2 regions of the Pseudoalteromonas sp. Angola-4 genome follow, and region 2 is predicted to be linked to the other one. Evidence: riboswitches for the same ligand, from Rfam matches in the RefSeq annotation. Region 2 holds a riboswitch; the other holds the start of a gene.
The links. A riboswitch is a leader RNA that binds a small molecule or an ion and turns the genes downstream of it on or off. The one in region 2 is predicted to bind cobalamin.

Region 1 (12,189 bases), on a different contig from region 2:
CTTAGTAAGTAAAGGCCAACGCCTTGTGCAGCTGCAAAATCAGCAAGAACAATACGCTGTAAAAGAGCTAGGCATTAACTTAAAAGAAGAAAAACGTCAGTTAAGCCGCCTTACTGAGCTTTCTCGTACGCAATCTACCGCTAAATCATTATTAGAAGAGCAGCTTTCTCGCGTAGATGCCACGCAAGCCCAACTAGAAAGCGCTAAAACCAAACTTGATGAAATGCTAATTACCGCGCCGTTTTCTGGCTTATTAGGCAAACGAGAAGTGTCGGTTGGTGCTTATGTAAGTAGCGATACAATTATTACAACACTTGATGATATTAGTATTATAAAAGTTGACTTTAAAGTCCCTGAAAAATATTTATCTCAACTTAACCTAGGCATGAAAGTACATACTCAAAACGATGCCTACCCAGGGCGCACCTTTACCGGCAAAGTGACCCATATTAGTTCTCGTATCGACTCGATTACTCGCAGTGTAGAAGTAACCGCAAGCTTTGCTAATAAATCCGGGCTATTACGCCCTGGTATGCTTTTAAACACCGCTCTGGAGCTTAGTAGTAATCAGGCGCTTATGGTGCCAGAAAAAGCCGTGATCCCACTGCAAGATAAACATTTTGTATACCAAGTAAAAGAGGGTATTGCCAACAAGGTAGAAGTGCATGTTGCAGGCAGAAATAACGGCTGGGTAGCGATTGATGAAGGCCTTAGCGATGGCGAGCAAGTGATTACCGAAGGCATTATTAAAATTCGCCCTGGTAGCAAAGTAAGTGTTGAGGGTTAATCGGTGAAAATTACAGATACGAGTGTTAAACGCCCTGTTTTTGCCATAGTAATTAACTTACTACTGCTAACATTTGGCTTGGTGGCTTTTTCGATGCTACCACTTAGGGAATACCCAGATATTGAAACCCCTATTGTCAGTATTAGTACTGACTACACTGGTGCTTCGGCAGAAATAGTCGAGACAAAAATAACGCAAATATTAGAAAACCGGATATCGGGTATTGAAGGCATTAAAAGTATTAATTCTTCAAGCAGAAATGGGCGCTCTAATATCGTTATTGAGTTTGATATAAGCCGTGATATTGACGCAGCCTCAAACGATGTACGAGAGAGAGTAGCCCGCGCACTAGATAACCTACCAGAGCAAGTGCGCCCCCCAGAGGTGTCTAAGTCAAACAGTGACGAGAGCCCTATTGCTTGGTTTGTACTTAACAGTGAAACCATGAACTCGCTGCAATTGAGCGATTATGCACAGCGCTTTATTGTCGACCGATTAGCCGTTGTAGATGGCGTTTCAAATGTACGTATTGGTGGTGAGCGCCAATACGCCATGAAAATTTGGCTAAACCGCCAAGCCATGGCCGCTCGTGGGATCACTTCGAGTGATATCGAAAACACCCTACGCAGCGAAAACGTAGAGCTACCAGCAGGTGAAATTGAGTCTATCGACCGCGACTTTACCGTACGTACAGCGCGTAGCTATAAAGACCAACGTGATTTTCAAAACTTAGTTATTAAACGCGGTGAAGACGGCTACCTTGTGCGTTTAGGTGAAGTTGCCGATGTACATTTAGAAGCCGCCGACGATGAAAGCCTGTTCCGTGGTAACGGCCGTAACATGATTGGCCTTGGCATAGTAAAGCAAGCTAAAGCAAACACCTTAACAGTGGTAGACAACGCCCGCAGTGAACTTGAAAAAATAAAACGTAATTTGCCAGAGGGCACCACTATTCAAGACAGCTACGACTCGTCTATTTTTATTAAAGAGTCAATCAACGAAGTATATAGCACGCTTGCCATTTCTATGGGGTTAGTGGTGTTAATAATATTTATCTTTTTAGGTAATATTCGCGCTACGCTTATCCCCGCCGTTACGGTGCCTGTAGCACTTGTTGGCAGCTTTATGTTTTTACTTGCCATGGGTTATTCAATCAACTTATTAACCTTACTTGCGCTGGTATTAGCAATTGGCCTAGTCGTAGATGACGCCATTGTAATGCTTGAAAATATTCACCGTCGGATTGAGCTTGGCGAGCCTCCCTTATTAGCAGCCTTTAGAGGTGCCCGCGAAGTAGGCTTTGCAATTATTGCGACAACGCTTGTGCTTATTTCGGTGTTTGTACCTTTAGTATTTATGGATGGGCGAATTGGCGCCTTGTTTACAGAGTTTGCAATGGCTGTAAGTGCCGCGGTGTTTTTCTCTAGTATTACTGCCCTTACGCTCTCGCCAGCGCTGTGCTCTAAAGTTTTAAAAGCGTCAGAAAAAGAAAGTAAATTTAGCCAATGGATGGACCGTGTTTTTAGCAAAGTTGAAAACAGTTACCGCCAATCGCTTACCTCAAATATGACCAAAAAATGGGGCTTAATGGTAAGCCTAGTACTTGCTGGTTTTGTTAGCTACTCGTTGTTTTTGCAAGTGCCCTCTGAGCTTACGCCAAAAGAAGACCGCGGTACCTTTTTTATTATGATGAGCGGCCCTGAAGGCGCAAGTTATGAAAATAACGCAGCCAACATGGCCAAAATAGAAGAGCGCCTGCTTCCTTACTCAGAAGCTGGCGAATTAAGCCGTGTTTTAGTACGCGTACCGGGCTGGGGCGGCAGTGGCGGTGTTGCTATCGTTGGTATGGCCGATTGGGATAAGCGCAAGCGCTCTACCTGGGAAGTTATGGACGAAATAAGCGCCAAAATGACCGAAGTAACAGATGTACGTGCCTTTGCTATTATGCGCCGTGGTATTGGCGGTGGCGGCTCCTCTCGCCCCATAGAGTTTGTACTACAAGGTAACGATTACGAACAACTTGCTGATTGGCGCGACCGCATTATAGAGCGCGCAGAAAAAAATCCAGGCTTGGTAAGAATCGATCACGACTATAAAGAAACCTTTCCACAATTTTTAGTCAGCATAGATAAAAACAAAGCCGCCGATTTAGGTGTGTCAGTATCAGATGTAGGCACCACGCTAGAAACCATGTTAGGGCAGCGCCGTGTTACCACCTTTATTGACCGAGGTGAAGAATACGATGTAATTTTAAAAGGCACTAAACAAGACTTTACAAACCCTACTGACATTTCAAATATTTACCTTAAATCACGCAGTGGTGAGCTGGTCCCACTAGATAGCCTTATAAGCTTAAAAGAAGAGGCCACAGCATCGCGCTTAAACCGTTATAACCGAATGCGCGCCATTACACTAAGCGCTAATCTTGCGGACGGTTATACACTTGAACAAGCACTTAACTTTTTAAACAAAGTAGCCGCAGAAGAAAACGACATTGACGGCGCTGTAGATTATAAAGGTGAATCACAATTATATTACGAAGGCGCATCGGCCATGACCTATGTATTTGTGCTTGCCCTAACTGTAACCTTTTTAGTTTTAGCTGCGCAATTTGAAAGCTTTATGCACCCGTTTGTCATTATGCTAACAGTACCACTTGGCCTAATGGGCGCTATGTTTGGCCTATGGGCAACGGGCTTAACGCTTAATATTTATAGCCAAATTGGTATTGTAATGCTGATAGGTTTAAGCGCTAAAAATGGTATTTTAATAGTCGAATTTACCAACCAACTGCGTGATAAAGGCGTAGAATTTAGCGAGGCTACTTTGCAAGCGGCCACTCAGCGCCTGCGCCCAATAATAATGACCTCTCTGACTACGGTAATGAGCGCAGTGCCTTTAGTATTGGCATCAGGCCCAGGCGCAGAGAGCCGCATGGTAATTGGTGTGGTGGTATTTACAGGGGTTATTGTATCAACATTGCTAACGCTTTATGTTGTGCCTGCGGCGTATTATGCCCTAGCCCGCAACACACAGTCGCCAGAGTTTTTACAGCAAAAATTAAATAAGCAAGCCGACTCTCACCCGCTAAAAGACAGCGAAGAAATTTAACTGAGCTTACACTGCGCCGTAACTTGCTGTTACGGCGTATTCAATTTATGCTCGCCTTAATACTGTAACAGACATAATTAGGACAACTTATGAGCACATCAACACAACTAGCAACATTTGGTGGAGGCTGTTTTTGGTGTATAGACGCTGCATTCAGACGAGTAAAAGGTGTACTAAACGTAAGCTCAGGTTACACCGGCGGCCATACCGACAACCCCACGTATAAATCGGTCTGCTCTGGTACAACAGGCCATGCTGAGGTTGTGCAACTGGAATTTGACAGCGCTGTAGTGAGTTTTGAAACACTGCTTAGCATGTTTTTTACGTTACACGATGCCACGCAATTAAATCGCCAAGGTAACGATATTGGCACACAGTATAGAAGTGTTGTTTATTACCACAACGATGCGCAATTAAATAAAACCAATGAGATGATAGCCCAGTTACAAAACCATATTAGCGAGCCAATAGTGACAGAGGTTAGCCCTGCTACCACATATTACCCAGCGGAGCATTATCATCAAGATTACTACAACGAAAACCCACAGCAGGGTTACTGTAGTATTTTAATAGCACCTAAATTACACAAGTTTGAAACTGTATTTAAAGAGTTTTTAGCTGACTAGCTAATTTGCGTTGTTAAAATAATTCTAATACCAATCCGCATAATTAAGTGATCTATTTTGAGGATGGATAAACGTGTTGATAGCAAGGCAAAAAATTCGCTATTTAGTTGTTCTAAATGAGAATTTTTTAAAGCAGATAGCGACACATTTAGCCCCTGAAAATGATTAAGTATTAATGCGAATTGGTATAAATACACATTAAAAAGCCCGATATAAATCGGGCTTTTGTATATTAAAAAACGCTATTAAAACTGATAGCTTGCACCTGCAAAAAAGCGGCGCTCTGGGGTGTTGTAGTAATATACGTCACCGCTTGTAAAGTCAGCTCTTGAGTCAACCACATTGTAATCTCTGTCAAATAGGTTCTCTACACGAAGCGACAGCTCAATATTATCGTTCACATGATAGTTACCCGCTAGGTTCCAAAGTGTATACGATCCTAGGCGCGTTACTGCCCCCTCGCGATCACTGCGGTATTGCATATCAATGCGAGCATCAAAATCACCAAATTGCTTTGCGAGCTCCCAATTAACAGTGCGCTTGGCAACATTGCGTAGCTCATCGCCGGTTTCTTTGTTTTCGGCACTTAAATATGCAAAATTAAAGTGGCTATCAAAACCTAAAATTTGCTGTGTAAGGCTAAACTCAACCCCTTCATAGCGAGCTTCGTTTATATTAGCTAACGCAAAGTTTTCATCGTAATCAATTTTATCTTCGATATCGTTTCTAAAAATTGCAAAATCGACTTGTGCACTGTCAAAATTAACATTTACACCAAGCTCGCGGTTTATTGACTTTTCAGGTTGGAGATCTGGATTACCAAAATTTGGGTAGTATAAATCGTTAAATGTTGGCGCTTTAAAACCTGTGCTTTGACTAATTCTAAATGTTGAATTTTCAGATAAATGATAACCAGCCGCCGCAGTATAGGTTGTTTCATCACCAAACTGTTCATCGTCGTCTTGGCGAAGAGTTAAATTGGCAAGCACAGTGTCGGTGTCGTAATAAGCCCCAACAAACACTGCTAATACATCGCGGCTATCCTCATCAAATGCTAGCGAGCTTTGCGATACATCATCGTTATACCAATTAACGCCGCCGCTAATATTAAGCTCATTTGTTAAGCGGTATTGGCCGCTGTAATCTACTTGCGAGCGCTTAGTAATAAATGTACTGGTTAATGGCCCGCCGGTAAAAGAGTCCACATATGTGCTGTCAGAATCATCGGTTGCAAAAGCAACATCTATAGCATGAGATTGGTTAGTGTAGTTTTTGCTCCACTGCGCCGACAGTTGATAGTTTTTAAAGTCCCCTCTTTCAACCGTGCTCGTAGCCGGGCTAAAGCTGCTATCGTAATCCGCGTAACCTTCGCTGTACTGGCCTAGTAGCTTAAAGTTACCGTAGTGCTCATCACTGTAATTTACTTTAAAGCCTACGTTTTTATTTTCATAGCTGTCGTCATCGGGCGCTATACCTTGTAATGCATCAAAACCATCGGTTTTTTCAAAGCCTGCATTAAATGCGCTAACCACTTCATCTGATTTTACTGAACCTGCAAGTTGATAGTTTTGATAAGCGTTAGAGCCAAATGTGGCATCAAGTGATACATTGCTCGCTTCACGCGTTATTATATTAATAACCCCAGCTAATGCATCTGAGCCATACACAGCTGCACGCGAGCCTTTTATGATCTCGATTCGCTCAATACTATTTAGCGGCACGTTACTTAATGCTTTTTGTCCTAGCGTGGCTGAGCCCGTGCGTACACCATCAATTAAAATTAGCGTATCGCCAGAACCTGTACCACGCAAAGATACGCCCGACGTTTGGCCAAAGCCACCATTAGGATTAATTTGAAAACCCACTTGTGTGCTTAGTAAGGTTGGTAAATCGCGTACATTGCTTGCATCTATTTCGGCGCGTTCAATTACATTAACGCTCGCTAAAACATTACTTATTGATTGTTCAAATTTATTAGCGGTAACAGTGATTTTTTCAATTGGGCTTTGTGCAGCAGATACAGAAAAAGACAGCGCAGCCGAGATAGCAACGCCAAGAGTTGTTTTATTTAGCATGATGTTCCCTATCTTTGCCCACCGCAAAGATTTAAGTAAGTAAGATTACTTCAAGGCCGGTCTCCGGACTCAGTAAACACATAAATGCGTTAATACTTTACCGTTGCGGGGGCAGTGTTGGGATTGCTTTTGTCATAAAGGCGCACCAACTTCCCGATTATCTCGCTGTTAGTTTTAATACTTTAAACCCTGTATTTAGCAACCAGCGAGCACCTTGAAAATAGGCGGTTATTGTGAGCAGTTTGTTTACAAATGTCAACGGACGTCTATATAGCTAAAGGTTAAATTATTTATTTTCAGTAAAGCTGGATGTTACGCCGTATGAACTTAAAAGCGCTGTGATTTTAGGTTTTATTGCAGACGAGTTTAAAAGCTTATCCATTTGTTTTACCGTAATTTTACTGCGCGCAGGGTTAACTAAAAAATGAGTATCGTATATAGCATCTGGGGTATTACTCTTATAAAGCAGGTTCATATTAAAAATGTTATTCTTTTTAAAGTATTGATAAGCTATGTTATTTAACACCCCTACATCGGCACGCTTTAATAGCAGCATTTTAACAACGTTAAACTCATCGATTGTTAAACTAACTTGGTGTTCTTCACTTAAATACTGTGCATCGGTTTTAAAATCAGCAAAACGATAGGAATACCCCAATACTCCCGCTTTTGTTAAAGCATGTAAGTCATCGAAATAGCTTTGCTGTTGGGCGTTTTGTGCCAGCGTATACAACTCATTTTTAGCAATAACATAAAAGCTCGTTTCCTGTAAGGCACTTCTTGCTACTTCAGGCACCCATTGCATAGCCATTAAAAACAACATGTCGAACTCCCCCCATTCGACCCACTTTTTGAGCCTTTTTACAGGCAAAGAGTTAAGAGTAAATTTATATTCGCTTTGAGAGTCATTGAGTATTTTTACAAACTCAGGCGCTAACCCTTGCTCTTTTTCGGCATTAATAATAATTGGAAAGTAACCGTCCTCTACCAACACATCTACATTTATTGGCTTGGCAAAGCTAAACTTACTGCTCGCAATAATAAGTATAAAAACAAAAAACTTAAGCATTTAAAGCCTTTAACAGTCGCTATTAAGTAATATTGATATTAAGAATAGCCTAATATACGCAACTGCGTGATAAGCAAGTTTAATAATGCATTTAAATAACGTTAAAAGAGTATGGAATAACAGTGGACTAATTTTACACAGGTAAAAGGGGTTTAGGCTTGCGGGTAAGTAAAGGCTGTAATTAAGACGGGGGAAAATGTGTGGCTAATATATTTAATAACCACACATTTAAATTTTCACTTTAAAATACTAAAGGCACTTAGCTAATTAATCGCGAAAGTTTTTAAACTGAAAAGGCTGGCCTAAATCTGCAGTGCGAACGACTTGCATAGCGGCTTGTAAATCGTCACGCTTTTTACCCGTTACACGTACTTCTTCACCTTGAATAGCAGCTTGTACTTTTACTTTTGAGTCTTTAATGGCTTTAACTACTTTTTTAGCCATGTCTTTCTCAATGCCTTGCTTAAGTGCAACATTACGAAACACGTTTTTACCAGCACGAGTGATGTCTTGCAGCTCCAAGCTTGCTACGTCCATACCACGCTTAGAAATTTTACCTGCTAAAATATCAAACAATTGCATAACTTGTGAGTCAGCTTCTGCTTTTAGTTTAATTGTTTTGTCGTTTAGCTCAATTGATGCGTCAACACCTCTAAAGTCAAAGCGCGTTTCTAGCTCACGGTTGGCGTTATCTACTGCATTTTTAGCTTCGTTCATTTCTACTTCTGATACGATATCAAATGAAGGCATTGGGTTCTCCTAACTATTAAATCTAAATTTATGCGCCGATTATAACGCTAAAATTATAAATCTTTACATTTTTCTGCCAGTTGTTCAGGTGCGATACTAATTTAGTTTGATATACTGCAGCCTCTTTTTTAAGCGGTTTTAGGATTTATCGTGACAAGGCGTGTTTACCAAGCAGTTTTTTTGATTAGTATTGTGGTGTTTACCCTCTTATTTGCCAAAGAAATAAAAGGCGGCGTTACGAACTTATTTCCACATGTTGATAAAGTTGCCCACTTTGGGATTTTTTTTATACTTGCCATCATTATGGATAAAGCCTTTAAATTACCGCTGTACACGCAAGTACTTTTGCTTGCGGGCTACGGTGCAGCAATAGAAATAATGCAAGATGCGCTTCCCTACAGGCAGGCCTCTTTAGGTGATTTTATTGCTGATTTTGCCGGCGCGGCCACGTACTTTTTACTAAGAACCATTTTTACTCCTCGAAAAAAGAACCCTTATGGCTAATATTCTTATTATTGGCGACGGCGCTATTGGTTTATTGCTAAGCCATTTTTTATCTAAAGCTCACACTGTTCATGTGTTAACACGCAAAGCCACTGCAAATACACGCTTTTATTGCAAAGCAAAACAGCCTTCGCAAAAAATTAATGCGCGGTTTATTACGCTTAAGCAAATTAATGAACAGCCCGGGTTTGATATTGTTATTTTTGCTGTAAAGGCTTTTCAGGTTCAATCGGCCTTTACGCAAGTTAAACCCTTTTTATCGCCAAGTAGTGTACTTGTTGTATCGCACAACGGAATGGGTAATGTTGAAACGCTCAATGAGCAACTCGATAAGCGACAAGCGTTGTACTTTTTAACCACCAGCATGGCTGGCTTTAAAACAAACGACTTTATAGTACAGCACACCGGTGAAGGTAAAAGCGTATTAGGTGCCTGCAACCCTTGCGCGCACAGTTATCACCAAGCAATGTGTGAGCAATTGCAAAACGTGCCGCAGCTAAGCTACTGTACTAATATTGAGCAGCTACGGTTTGAAAAACTATTAGTAAATATTGCCATTAACCCATTAAGCGCACTGTATGATATTAAAAATGGTCAGTTACGTGCCCCTTATTTTAATAGCATTATTTTTAACTTATTAACTGAGGCATGCCAAATAGCCCATGCTTTAAAGCTTGATATTAAACTTGCCGATGCGCTTAACAACGCTTACAACGTAATGATGCTAACCGCTGAAAACTACTCTTCAATGCATCAAGACGTAGCGCATAACCGACAAACCGAAATAGACGCCATTTGTGGCTATATTAGCCAACAAGGTAAGCGATTAAATATCAGCACCCCGCAAAACGATGCTCTACTTGCTAAAATTAAGGCAAAAAAAAGCGTGGTATAAACCACGCTCTAAATTACGGTTAACCTTTACGGGCGGTAAACTTTTACACCCGTAAAGCCTGCTTCATGAAGAATAAGCGCCTGTAACTGGCTCATAACCCCTCTTTCACAATACAGGTAGTAATCCTTATCTTTTGGCAGATCACCAAATTTAGTCGCTAAGCGGAAAAACGGTAAATGCACTACATCTATACCGTCAATCTCAAGCGGCGCTGCATCCTCTTCCTCTGGTGAGCGAATATCAACAACCACTGCACCCGCTGGTAAATCAACTACCGACTCAGCTTCTTTAAGTTCTTGCTTAGCTTCTACGTCTATATCACGCACATCCATAATGCGAGCATTTTCTACAACAGTATTAAGCACATCAAAGTCGAACTTTTCTTCTTCGGCTTTAATAACGTCAAGTTTAGCTTTAACTGTTGGCTTTTTAGAAATTACACCACAGTACTCAGGCATGGTTTCGGCCATTTCTGCCGTGCCAATTTTACGGGCAATATTAATAATTTCTTGTTTGTCGTGCTGAATAAGTGGGCGCAAAATCAGGGTCTCTGTTACGCGGTCAATCACACTTAAATTAGCTAAGGTTTGGCTAGAAACCTGACCTATACTCTCACCAGTTACCAAGGCTTGAATATTTAATTTTTCGGCTACTTGGCTGCCAGCACGCATCATCATGCGTTTTAGCACAACACCCATTTGGCTGTTTTCAACGTTCTCTAAAATTTCGGCTACAACCGGTTCAAAATCAACCGTGATAAATTTAACTTTATGAGTAGAGCTAAATTTTTTCCATAAATAGTAGCTGGCTTGTTTAACACCAATTTCGTGTGCTGCGCCACCTAAATTAAAGAATAAAAAGTGCGTGCGAGCGCCCTTACGGATCATCTGATAACTTGCTACACCAGAGTCAAAGCCGCCTGACATTAACGAAAGCACATCTTCTTGTGTTGGCAGTGGAAAGCCTGCCATACCTAGGTGAGTTTGCGTAACTATGTAGGCTTTATCGTCTTTTACTTCTAAGCGAATAGTTACTTCTGGGCGGCTTAACTTAACGCGAGCGCCTTCAACGTGCTGGTTTAAACCACCACCCACGTAACGCTCTAAGTCCGTAGAAGTAAAGTCGTGTTGACCAATACGCTTTGCGCGTACACAAAACGTTTTACCAACGATGGTATGCCCTACTAGGTCTATGGTTTTTTTATAGATATCGTCAAGCGTTGTGAAGTCAGTTTCGGTCACTTCAATAAATTGCACAATACCAGGAATGCGCTGCAAGCTATCGATAAAGTCTAGGCGTGTTTGTGCATCATCAAGCTTAGTTACAACAGAAATATTATCCCAGTTGTTTCTTACTTGTACTTTTTCGTCAACACGGCGCAATACAATTTTAATGTTATTTTCTAACACTTTAGTAAAGCGTTTACGTACCGAACGGCTTTTAATGGCAATTTCAGGATGTAGTTTGACGATAAATTTAAGCATAGTTCACTCTTAGACTGCGGGAATTCGCGCTCCCAGGCATTGGGCGCGCGATTATAGCAAAAATTTTTGCGTCTAGGAACTAACCAACTAACAGCAGTTAGGCAAGCGCTGGCGCTTGCTCTGCAAGTTGGGTGTATTTTTCACGTAACTGATTCATTTTAAGTATGCTTTTTTCGGTGCTGTAAGCCCTAAATAATGCTAATACTTTTAAAATGCCATGATAAATATCTTGCTCGGCTAAATTACCACTGAGCCTACGCGCTTTAATATACGGAGTCCAAAAACTAACGGTTAGTTTAAGCGTATGGGCAAGTTCGAGCGCATCTTGCTCTTCTATGGCAATCATTTCGTTATCGCGCAGGCCTAAAATAACTTGGCGAACCTGCTCTAATAAAGTTGACTGAAAACCAATGTAGGCTTGTTTTAAACTTTCATCCCTTGAGAGGATGTCGCCTAAGTTGTCGTAAAAAAAATGATAGCGCCACATTAGCTCAAATAATGAATCTAAATAAGCAGTTAAATGATCAAACGCATCATCGTTTGCTTCAATAGGTTTAAAATGAGTATGTAAATGCTCGCTGTAAAGCGCAAAAATATGTCGGATAATGTCTTCTTTATTTTTAAAATGATAGTAAAGATTACCCGGGCTCATCCCTAAATGTGATGCAATATGATTGGTTGATATTGCACGCTCACCATGTTCATTAAATAACGAAATACTGGTGTGTATTATTTTATCCTTAGTATTCATATGCGACGACTCAAATTAACTTATAAACTACATTACAATAAATATCAGCCTTGCAGTATAAACAAATCAGGCTGGTTTAAATACCATCATAATTTACTATTTTAAAAACGAGGTCTGATTATGCTCCACGCAGGCAT
Region 2 (12,189 bases):
ATAACTACGCGAATATTGTTAAGGGCTGTCGCTTCAAAGGCGCTAAATACTTGCTCTTTGGGTGGGTACACAGCAACACCTTCGACACGGCGTTTTGCTACATAATCTAATGTTTGCTGCATATAAGGTTGCTGTAATTCATATTCTAAAAAGGCTGGCCAATCGCTCATTGTATACTCTTAATTTGTTTGCGTGATGCATCTATTTTATCACACATATTTGCCAGTCCATCTAGCATGCGCGGTGTAAAACGATGTAATAAATCGGCATTTACACGTATAAATTGGTTATGTTTTACAGCGGGGACTTCTGGCCATTTTTGCCAATTAATTTTAGGTTGTGGCTTATCGGCTTGCTCATCAGGAATAATAATAATCTGTGGTTTTTTAATCACCACGTTTTCAATACTTATTTGCGGGTAGTCGGTTGGGCTGTGTGCAAATACATTGCTTACATGACATGTTTCAATAAGCTGGTTTATCCATGTGTTTTCACTTACCGTCATCATAGGCTCTGGCCATAATTGATAAAAACCAGTTAATATTTTTTTGCTTTGCTGCTGCTTTTTAATTTTTTTGAGCTTAGTAATAAATGCGTTTGCTACTTGCTTGCTTTGCTCAATACGCCCTGTAAATTTTCCAAAAGCAATCAGCTCGTTTGCAACTTCTTCTATTTTTTTGGGATCACTTAAATGTACTTTTATACCAAGGCGTTTAATTTGTTCTAAATCTTCACTTTGATTACCGCTTTTCCAACCAATCACTAAATCGGGTTTTAGCGCTAATAATTTTTCAAGAGAAATACCATAGTAACCACCAATGCGCTCAATACTTTTAGCTTCATTTGGGTAGTCAGCGTAATCAACAGTGCCAACAATATTACTTCCCGCACCTATAGCAAATAGGTTTTCTACTATATGCGGTGCAAGTGCTACAACGCGCAGTTTATCTGGCGCAGCTGTATCACTGGCCACGGCACTGCCCCCTGAACACAATAACAGCAGTGCAGTAAAAAACGCTTTATACATTAGTAATCAAACCCTTCTAGTGCTTTTATACCCGAGTCGAAGGCGTGTTTAACATTGCGCACTTCGCTTACTGTATCGGCAAGGTCTGTTAACGTGCGGTGCGCTGCGCGACCTGTAATAATAACCGATTGCATGGGAGGGCGATTATTTAGCGCGTTTACTATCTCATCTAAATCAATATAACCGTAAGTCACCATGTAGGTAAGTTCATCAAGTAATACTAAATCAATACTGCTATCTGCAAGCATACGCTTTGACTCTTGCCACGTTGCTTGCGCGGCTGCGGTGTCGGCCTCTTTATTTTGCGTATCCCATGTAAAACCGGTATTCATAACGGCAAATTCAACCCCTGCGCCTTGTAATAAGTTACGCTCTCCACACTCCCATGTGCCTTTAATGAACTGACAAACAGCGGCTTTTTTACCATGCCCTACGCAGCGAGCAACCACACCAAAGCCTGAGGTAGATTTACCTTTACCATTACCCGTAATTACCTGAAATATCCCTTTAACATCTTGCGCATCAGCCACGCGTGCATCTACCTGCTCTTTTACTTTTTGTTGGCGCTGCTGGTGCTTATCGTTATTTGTATCCGTCATTATTATCTCCTTCATAAATCGATATAATCTGTTGCATGTTCAAATGCGCCTCGCACATAGTGGCCAAGCGCTCTAGTTGTTGCTCGCGGTGCGCTACAATACTCACAGGTTGTATGGTTGCATCGCTTTTTACCCACTTTAAAATTTGCAGTGTGGCAGCGGGTTCATCAAACAAGCCGTGTAAATAAGTACCAGCAATGGCATTGTCGTCACTAATAAAGCCATCGTTTTCAAACCCATGAGGGTGCGCGTTAAACGTTAAAAATGGCTTATTAAGTGCTGCGCCTTCACTAATGCCGGCATGAATTTCGTAGCCGCTACACGGTGTTTGCAAATCATTTAACTGCATAGCCGCCGTTACTTTAGTGAGTACTTTTTGGGTGCTAAGTGTGGTTTCAAAATCGCATAGGGCAAGCCCCGTTACTTGCTTTAATGACGACTCGACTCCGCTGGGATCATTTATGGTATACCCCAACATTTGCATACCACCACAGATACCAAGTACTTTGCCACCATAGCGTAAGTGGCGCTTTATTTGCGTATCCCAGCCTTCATTTTTTACAAAACTTAAATCACCCAGCACGTTTTTACTGCCAGGAATAATAATCAGATCAACCGGTGGGATCGCGCGTGTGTGGCGTACATAATTTATATTAATATTTGGGTGCAGCCGCAATGCATCAAAATCGGTATGGTTACTAATATGCGGCAATAAAAGCACGGCTATATTAATGGTGGCAGTCGTCACCGTGTTATCTATTGCTACAGCATCTTCGGCATCAAGTGCTAAATCATGCAAATAAGGCAGCACTCCAAGCACTGGTTTTTTTGTGTAGCGCTCAAGCCAATCTAGCCCACTTTGTAGCAAGCTTATATCGCCTCTAAAGCGGTTTATAACAAAGCCTTTTACGCGCGCTTGCTCGGATTCGCTTAATAACGCAAGTGTGCCCACTAAATGCGCAAACACACCGCCTTTGTCTATATCGGCAATAATAATGACGGGGCAATCTACCGCTTCTGCGTAACCCATATTGGCAATATCGTTCTCGCGTAGGTTTATTTCTGCGGGGCTGCCTGCGCCCTCAACCAATAATAAATCAAACTGCTTTGCTAGGCGTTTATGCGAGGCAAGCACTGCATCCATCGCAACCTGTTTATAGTTATGATAAGCCCCTGCCTCCATATTACTAATGGCTTTTCCATGTATAATGACTTGTGCCCCCGTATCACTATTGGGTTTGAGCAATATGGGGTTAAAGTCGTTTTGAGGCTCTACTTTAGCGGCTATGGCTTGCAAAGCTTGCGCGCGGCCTATTTCGCCCCCCTCTTTTGTAACCGCGCTATTAAGCGCCATATTTTGCGGTTTAAAAGGCGCGACCTTTACACCTTGCTTTGCAAACACTCTACAAAGCGCAGCGACTAAGGTGCTTTTTCCGGCATCTGACGTAGTGCCTTGAATCATTAAGGTTTTCATCAGCACTATGCCTTTGTTTTTCTAAAAAAGAGTAAGCTTAAAAAAAATACGCTACCCATGGCTGCTGTAATTACCCCTACAGGGAGCTCTTGGTTTTTAAGTAATGAGCGCGAAAGCACGTCAACCCACACCATAAACGTGCCGCCCACTAAGCTGGTAATTAGTAAGCCAGCAGTACTGCCCTGAGATATAAAAAAGCGCACTATGTGCGGCACCATTAAACCTACAAAGCCAATACCGCCACATAGGGCCACCAGCGCGGCCGTTATTAACGAGCTCAATACCAACATTAAAATTCTAAAACGGTGCACACGGACCCCAAGCGTTATCGCGCTTTCATCGCCAAGAAGCAGCGCATTTAACTGCCTTTTAAAGCTCAGCATAAAGCTAATACACACCACTATAACCACGCATGGCAACCATAACGTGGCCCATTGTGCGCGGGCAAAGCTACCTAACGTCCAAAACAAAATACCAGCCACTGCTTGCGGGTCACTCCAATACAGCAATAAACTTGTAAATGCGCTAAATAAAAACGACAGTGCCACCCCCGCTAGCAACATAGACTCTACTTGCGTGCTTTTTTGCCGCCCAGCAATAAGTATCAATAAGCCCATTGCTAAAAAGCTCCCTAATAAGGCAGCAGCCGATAACATAAACCCTGCACTAATACCCGCAACGGCCATAAGCAGTACTACCCCAAACGACGCGCCTGACGATATGCCAAATAAATACGGATCAGCGAGCGGGTTACGAGTAACCGTTTGTAAAATAAGCCCTGCAATAGCCAAACCTGCACCCGCCATAAAGGCAAGTAAGGTACGAGGTAACCTAAGCTCATAAATAATACGCGCGTTAAACGAGCCCTCCCCTGCTGATAAAATCCCTGTGAGCACATCACTTAACGGCGTATCTGCGGCGCCAAAACTCAGTGCGCTAAAAAGGCTACCCAGTGCAATTAATACGGCTGCTATAAATATTGTCCACTGGTTTATTTTTGTTATATCCATTTAATTAATAGCCATAAAAGTAAGTAATATGAGGAATAGTTTGACCATTTTCTGTGCGTTGAGGGTGGCTAGTTACGCGCGCACATACCCCAAAAACATCCGCTAGCATGTCCTCACTAAGTACCTGCGCAGGCGAACCTGTATGTGTTATTTTACCTTTATTAATAACCACCAGCTCATCGCACATAGCGGCTGCTAAATTTAAATCATGAAATGAGGCAAACACAGTAACCCCTAGCGATTTTGCCAGTTCCATCACTTGTATTTGGTATTTAACATCTAAATGGCTGGTTGGCTCATCCATGATGAGTAATTGCGGTTGCTGCACTATAGCGCGGGCAATCAATGCACGTTGCTTTTCGCCCCCCGAAAGCGACTCAAAATTTTGCTTACACTGTTGCTCAAGCCCTACGGTTTTTATTGCCTGTGTAATTTTTTGTTTGTCGCTGTGGGTGGTGGCGCTAAATAATGACTTATGAGGTGTAAGCCCAAGGGCAACCACATCAAATAATGTTAGGTTAAATTGCGCAGGCGTTTCTTGTAGAACTACAGCAACATATTTTGCGTAGTCTTCACTTTTAAGCTGCCAAATATCCTGCTGATTAAAGGTAACGTTACCAGCGGTGGGTTTATTAAAGCGATACAAACAGCGCAGTAAGCTCGACTTACCCGCCCCATTTGGGCCAATTAACCCAATAAACTTACCCTTAGCTATGTTTAAATTAATATTGTTTAAAATGGTGTGATCATCGACTTCCCACGACACATTTTGAACGTTTAATAAGGGTGTATTTGGCGCTAATGTAGTTTGCAAAAGTGAGTCCTTGGAAAGCGTGCACTCACTAACACACAGCTAAAAGACTAGTGCATCAATAAAAATGAGTTTACCCGCTCGTTAAAAAGTATACCAATCTAGAACTTCTCATGCTGATTGATATGTCTCATTTGTATCTGACTTAAAGCGTGGTGCTAATTACAGTTACGGGAATAGTTGAGGAATTTCACCCCATTCCAAATGAGGGTCTATTATGGGCGGGTAAGTAAATAATTTAAAGCAAAAAAAAACCGCGCTCATTAGAGCGCGGTTAATAAAGGGAGTGTTTAAGCAACGCTTAAAACTTGTATTCCATACCTAGGCCAACGTAGTCTTGGTCAACATTGTTGTCCATATCAAAGCTTGAGTAAAAACCAAATACTTTAATGTTTTTATTAAACTTATGATCAACACCTACAGAAACTGCCGTTTTGTCGTCGCTGTCATCAAAGTCCATTGCTTGGTATTGCACTTTAAACGTGTTTTTACCCATGCTGTAGGCTGCGTTTAATAAATAGCCGTCAGCTTCTGCGCTACCGTCTACTTTTTCTTGAGTTTGGTACATAGCGCCTAATTTAAAGCTCTCTACTTTACCTTGAATTGACGCACGCACTACATCGTAGCCATTTACTTCGCTATCGGCTGCAACCGAGGCGTATACCGCACTCTTTTTAAGTGCAGAGTCACCGTAAGTAACCGCCATTGAATAGCCGTTATCTGCATCTACGTCATCTTCGGCAACAAATGTAGCAAGTACTTTAAAGCCTTCGTAGCTTTTAGATGTATAAGTGATTGAATCACCTAAGCGGTTTTCACCTTTAAAGACATTTTTAATATCGCCTTCAAGGTCATTAAATAAATCTAACTTACCTTGCGATTGTTTAAGCGCTGTATCGTTACGACCCACAACAACTTGACCATATGCACCTTTTAAACCTACATACTGGTTACGTGCAGAAATATTGTCGTCGTTATCACCTTTAGAGTCAGCATCAGATACATCAACTTGAAACTCAAACTTATAAACCGCTTCTAATCCATCAGTAATCTTTTCAGACCCTTTTAGTCCAAAGCGAGATGCATTACTTTTAATTTCAGTGAAAGACCCTTCGCCATCATCAGACGATTGCACAGTAACATTCGCTTTACCGTATACATCAACGTCTGCAAACGCGCTAAAAGATAAACCACTTACTAGTGCAACACATAAGCTCGATTTTACAAAATTCATGTTATTTCCTCGATAATCACAAGACTAATTTTTAAAACAGCTGCAGTTTGTCACCGTTAAATGACAGATATATTACAAAGGAAACATTTTTGTCTTTTTATTTTAATAAAAGTGTCTAAATTCTGAAAACAAACCGACATGAATATTTAATAAACAAAATTGTACCTATTCAACCTCATTAAAAATCATAGTCGGTATTTAGTGTTCATCAACAGGCTGATAAGCATTTATTTTAGGTAATAAGTTAATCAGGGTTTCTATTAACTCTTTTTGTTCGTTGTCTCTGTGGTAAGCCACAAAAATATCACGCGAAGTATGTTCTACGTCTTTTACATGAAACAGCTCACCCTTTTCTAGGTGAGACTCAACAAGTACCTCAGGAATAAACGCGCTACCACCACACTGAAGAATTAAATCAAGGGCAATACGTCCCGTACTGGTTCTAAAATAAGGCGGCGTTTTACCGGTAAATTGGCGCGCATGCCATAGTGAAAACGTAGTACCCCAATCAACGTATACATATTGGTTATCAAAAAAGTTCTCGTTAGTGGCCGTGTCATAGCCACTAACCGGAATAATTGGCAGCTCGCAAATTCGCTCAACCACAAGCTCGTCTACTTTAGGGGGGTCAAATAAAATGGCTAAATCAAGCGTACGCTCTAATAATAACCGCGTGCTTTCTTGTTGGGCTTTAACCTCTGCGACCAACGACACCCCAGGCATAGCCGACACAATATTAGTAATGCCAAATTGTAAAAACGCATCCCATATATTAGGCGTACCCGCTAAACTTATTTGCTTGTGCATGTTATCGGCAAGTGCCACATCGACTTTGGCACGCTGCATGCCGGTGATGATCATTTTAGCGTGCGGAAGCAATCGCTCTCCTGGCGCCGTTAATTGAATATTGTTACGCTGGCGAATAAACAAGTTTACACCCAACCCCTGCTCTAACTGGCGAATTCGAAAGCTTACTGCCGATTGAGTGATATACAGGTTTTCAGCCGCTTTACCAAAGTGACGCGTGCGCACAACCTCTACAAATGTTTTTAATAAATCTATATCCAATTTTTTATCCTCACGATAAAAATAACTTGTTTAATAAATTGTCAAACTTGCATCATACTCCAGCAATAAACAGGGTATGAGGATACAGTTATGAGCAACGATATTTCACTACTTCGCCAAGCGTTTGTTAGCCAACGTCAATTTTATGATGATCAAAACTTTCCTCGCGGGTTTAGCCGCAGCGGAAACTTCACCTTATTAGAAGCCAGCATATTAGAGCAACACGGCGTTGTACTAAAAGGCCTTTATAATAAAACTTTAGCACCCCAAAATACGCTACAAGAGCAATTTGTTGACGTAGTTTGTGGCAGTAAAGAACCTACAAACCCAATCGAAAAAGCCTGGGTTAAATATTTAAAACTAACAACCTGTAAAACCAAGTTTCATACACTTTTTGGCCGTTCAAAAATGTCAGGGCCGGTACCAATAAGCCAAGACGATTATAGCGAATCAGATAGCGTATAAGCCTCTAAGATATTTGCTTTTTTGCGTTTTAACAGTTACAACTTGTATAAGCAAATACTTTTGCAAAATATCAAACAAGGTTGTTACGTGACGCGAAAAATACTCATAGTTGAAGATACGCCTACTATAGCGCGTGTGCAAAAGCATATCGCGCTTAAAGCAGGTTACGAAGTAGATATAGCCGAGTCTTTAGCGGCAACAAAAGAGCTAATAAAACACAATAGCTACTTTTGCGCTGTTGTTGATTTTATCCTTCCCGATGCTCCTGCGGGTGAGGCGGTTCCGTATACTATTAATGCCGACATTCCCACCATAGTAATGACAGGCAATATAGATAAACAAACTCGCGACACGGTAGAAAAATACCCAATAATTGATTACATAATCAAAGAAAACAAACAAGCTTACCAATACCTAGAAAAACAACTAAGCCGTTTACCACGAAACGAGAACGTAAAAGTGCTGGTCGTCGACGACTCAACCTCTACCCGTAGATACATTTGTAGTTTACTAAAGCGCCATAAGTATCAAATACTCGAAGCTAAGGACGGCAAAGACGCGCTAGAAGTACTTGAAAGCCAAAAAGACGTGTCTGTTATTATTACCGATAACGAAATGCCAAACATGAATGGTGATGAGCTATGCGCCGAAATTCGCCGGCTTTACAGTAATGATGAAAAAGCCATTATCGGTATTTCAGGTGCTGACTCGTCAGCATTATCGAGCCTATTTTTAAAAAATGGTGCCAACGACTACCTCCATAAACCCTTTAACAGCGAAGAGTTTTACTGCCGACTAAGTCAAAACGTCGACATGCTTGAGCAAATCGCAACAATCAAACGCCAAGCAAATACTGACTACTTAACAAACCTGCCTAATCGACGCTACTTTTTTGAAGAGTCGAGCAAGTCTCTCAAGTATTTAAAAAAATCGAATCAAGATGGCGCACTCGCCATGCTTGATATAGACCATTTTAAATCGATTAACGATACATACGGTCACGATTCAGGCGATGAGGTTCTCAAAGGGTTGGCGGTGTGTTTTAAAAAGTACTTTGAAAAGCAGCTAGTCGCTCGTTTAGGCGGTGAAGAATTTGCCGTTTACTTTACTGATGCAACCACAGCGCAAGCGCTAAAACGCCTTGAAGGATTTAGGCAATTTATAGAGCTTAATAGCCAAGAGTTTAGCCAAGAAAAAATTAAATTTACAATTTCTATTGGTTTTGCAAGCGGCCCTATTTACCAAATAGATGAGTTACTTAAACAGGCCGATTTAAAGCTATATGATGCAAAAGAAACCGGCCGTAATAAAGTAATAAGCTAAACCTTAACGCTGCTTTATAGCAACTTGTTTAAACTATTATTGCGCATAGGTATTAAACTTCGGCGGCGGTAACAGCCGCTTTTTTACGCTTACGCGATTGATGATAAGAGTCCCAGGTAAATATAGCCAGTGCACTCCAAATACAGGCAAACGTAATCACCCGCTCTGCATCAAATACTTCATCGTAAAACACCACAGCAAGCATAAACATTAAACTTGGCCCTATGTACTGAAAAAAGCCTAATGTTGTGTACTGCAAACGCTTGGCCGCTCCGGTAAAGCAAAGCAGCGGCAACGTAGTAATAATACCGGCACTAATTAACAGCGCATTGGTATGCCAATCGTTTAGGGCTAAGTCGGAAGTAGGCGTTGGTGCCATTACCCACCAGTAAATTAATGCAACCGGCAGTAAAATTAGGGCTTCGAGTAAAATGCCTGGCAGCGCTTCAACAGGTAACTTTTTACGCAGTAAGCCATAAATAGCAAAAGACGTGGCAAGCGAAAACGCCACCACCGGAAACGAGCCAAAACTGACCAATTGCAATACTACGCCCGCAAAGGCTAAAAACACTGCAAACCCTTGTAACTTTCGCAGCCGCTCGCCTAAAAATAGCATGCCCAACAGCACATTAAGTAATGGGTTTATGTAATACCCTAAACTGGCATCGAGCATATAGTTATTATTAACCGCCCAAATAAACAGCCCCCAATTAAAACCCAATATAGAGGAGGTAAGTACTAACATTAAAATAATTTTTGGCTGGGCAACTATGCGCTTAACCTTATCCCAGTATTTAAGCACACTGACCACAAGCACTAAAAAAACCACAGACCAGACAACACGGTGAGTTAAAATTTCAAAAGCAGAAACATGTTGTATTTGTTTAAAATAAATAGGCGCTAAGCCCCACATTAAAAAAGCTAAACAGGCAAAAATACCGCCTTTACGCTGCTCGTTTGCAATCGACATACATACTACTTATTCATACTAAAAGGCCGACAGTTTATACCAATTCGCGCTATTAAGTGATTTATTTTGCGGTAACTAAAGCTCAGCGTAAGGCAAAGCTTTTTATTTTAGCCGTGCGTAATTAGCAGCTTTAACCTACTAAATACGTACCTGTACCAAAGGCGATTTGGATTGCCTTTTCGTTGTGTAGCTCCATTCTACATACACACACTTTATTTCCAGAGCGGATCAAAGTAGCACTGGCTGTAAATGTCTCCCCTTTGCCAGGGCGCAAATAATCTGTGCGCAAATCAATAGTGCCTAAGGTAGCCAGCTTTTGCTGAACGCTAGGGATATCGAGCTCGGTTAATTTATCAATAACACTGGCTGCTGCAAGCATGCCGCCCACATTATCGAGCACCGCCGATATAATACCGCCGTGAAGAATTTTTTGCGCAGGATTGCCTATAAATACATCCTGCCAGGGAAAGGTAATTTTAGCTTGCTCAGGGCTGAGCGACTCTACCGAGATATTTAAAAACTGATTAAATGGCATGCCATTTACAAACAGTGCGCCAACTTGTTCAATTAACATTTCTTTATTCATTATTATTCTCTATGTTTAAATTAACACTGGTACGATGAGTTAAGCATACCTGAAGCAAAACCACGAGGCACTAATTAAATCATTTACCTCTAAGCTAAAGACATCCTATTAAAAAAACACTAAAATAGCCGCCGATGAATACTCTAACCCCTACACCTAGCACATTGGTCCGCAAGCCCGACACGGTTCTTAAACAAGTGTTTGGCTACAGCGAGTTTCGTGATGGCCAAAAAGCGGTGATCGACGCGGCCATTAATGGCCAAGACTCTTTGGTACTACTGCCTACAGGCGGCGGTAAATCAGTGTGTTACCAAGTACCAGCGTTAGTGCTCGAAGGGGTTACTGTGGTAATCTCACCGCTTATCTCGCTCATGCAAGACCAAGTAACGCAACTGCAAGCATTAGGTGTTAAAGCCGCTTACATTAATAATAGCTTGGCTCGCGAAGAGCAACAATTAGTGTACCAACAATTGCACCAAGGGCTAATAAAATTACTGTATGTTGCCCCTGAAAAAGTGCTTCAGCATGAATTTACCGAGCGACTCAGCCACTTAAATATCAGCTTATTTGCAATTGACGAAGCACATTGTGTATCGCATTGGGGGCATGACTTTAGACCTCATTACTTTAGATTAAATGAGCTTAAGCAGCGCTTTCCCCATGTACCTATGATGGCACTGACCGCCACGGCCGATAAAGCGACCCGCTTTGATATAGTTGAGCAATTAAAATTACAACAGCCCTATATACATACCGGCAGCTTCGACAGACCGAATATTCGTTACACCATCGAAGAAAAGTTCAAGCCCATGGCGCAACTACTGCGCTATTTAAAAGAGCAAAAAAATCAAAGTGGCATTATTTACTGCACTAGCCGTAAGCGCGTTGATGACATTGCCGAAAAACTCGCTGATGCAGGTTTAAATGCCGCCGCGTACCATGCTGGCATGAGCAACGAGCAGCGCCAATTTGTGCAAACCGGGTTTGCCCGTGACGACATTCAAATAGTCGTTGCGACCGTTGCCTTTGGTATGGGCATAAATAAACCAAATGTGCGTTTTGTTCTGCATTACGATATTCCAAAAAGTATTGAAGCCTACTATCAAGAAACCGGCCGCGCTGGGCGTGATGGCTTAGCCGCAGAAGCCATTATGTATTTTGATCCCGCCGATATAGGCCGCGTTAGGCGCTTTTTTGAAGACATAGACGATGAACAACGCCGCCGCGTAGAAGAACAACGCTTTAATGCCATGGCCAGCTTTGCCGAGGCGCAAACATGCCGCCGGCAAATACTATTAAACTACTTTAGCGAGTATAAACGCGAGCAATGTGGCAACTGCGATATTTGCATTAACCCACCAAAAAGCTTTGATGGCACATTAGTAGCGCAACAAGCGCTTTCGTGTGTGTATCGAGCTGGGCAGCGTTTTGGCTTAGGCTATATTGTAGAATTATTACGCGGGGCTAATACCAGCCGCATACGCGACAACAACCACCACGAACTCAGCACCTATGGCATAGGCAAAGACAAAAGCAGTGAATTTTGGCTCAGTATATTACGCCAACTTATACACCAAGGCTTGTTAAGCCAAGATATTACCCAAGGCGCCTCGCTGCGCTTA

Region 1: it holds a riboswitch for cobalamin, as region 2 does, so the genes downstream of both, PSH48_RS00340 (TonB-dependent receptor domain-containing protein) here and PSH48_RS16250 (ABC transporter ATP-binding protein) in region 2, are expected to answer to the same signal.

Annotation. Positions count from the first base shown of each region.
Region 1 covers NZ_JAQREK010000001.1:57,949-70,137, reverse strand. Annotated here, with positions in the region: gene PSH48_RS00355 (efflux RND transporter periplasmic adaptor subunit) at 1-787, shown strand, start outside; gene PSH48_RS00350 (efflux RND transporter permease subunit) at 791-3,898, shown strand; gene msrA (peptide-methionine (S)-S-oxide reductase MsrA) at 3,988-4,524, shown strand; gene PSH48_RS00340 (TonB-dependent receptor domain-containing protein) at 4,770-6,599, opposite strand; cobalamin riboswitch at 6,649-6,818, opposite strand; gene PSH48_RS00335 (ABC transporter substrate-binding protein) at 6,886-7,668, opposite strand; gene PSH48_RS00330 (YajQ family cyclic di-GMP-binding protein) at 7,936-8,418, opposite strand; gene PSH48_RS00325 (VanZ family protein) at 8,569-8,922, shown strand; gene PSH48_RS00320 (ketopantoate reductase family protein) at 8,915-9,817, shown strand; gene thiI (tRNA uracil 4-sulfurtransferase ThiI) at 9,844-11,301, opposite strand; gene PSH48_RS00310 (TetR/AcrR family transcriptional regulator) at 11,399-12,052, opposite strand.
Region 2 covers NZ_JAQREK010000016.1:31,634-43,822, forward strand. Annotated here, with positions in the region: gene ung (uracil-DNA glycosylase) at 1-170, opposite strand, end outside; gene PSH48_RS16230 (cobalamin-binding protein) at 167-1,027, opposite strand; gene cobO (cob(I)yrinic acid a,c-diamide adenosyltransferase) at 1,027-1,626, opposite strand; gene PSH48_RS16240 (cobyric acid synthase) at 1,610-3,100, opposite strand; gene PSH48_RS16245 (FecCD family ABC transporter permease) at 3,106-4,110, opposite strand; gene PSH48_RS16250 (ABC transporter ATP-binding protein) at 4,115-4,924, opposite strand; cobalamin riboswitch at 4,993-5,123, opposite strand; gene PSH48_RS16255 (porin) at 5,223-6,155, opposite strand; gene PSH48_RS16260 (LysR family transcriptional regulator) at 6,354-7,223, opposite strand; gene PSH48_RS16265 (DUF413 domain-containing protein) at 7,314-7,688, shown strand; gene PSH48_RS16270 (response regulator) at 7,776-9,011, shown strand; gene rarD (EamA family transporter RarD) at 9,064-9,981, opposite strand; gene PSH48_RS16280 (thioesterase family protein) at 10,112-10,567, opposite strand; gene recQ (DNA helicase RecQ) at 10,702-12,189, shown strand, end outside.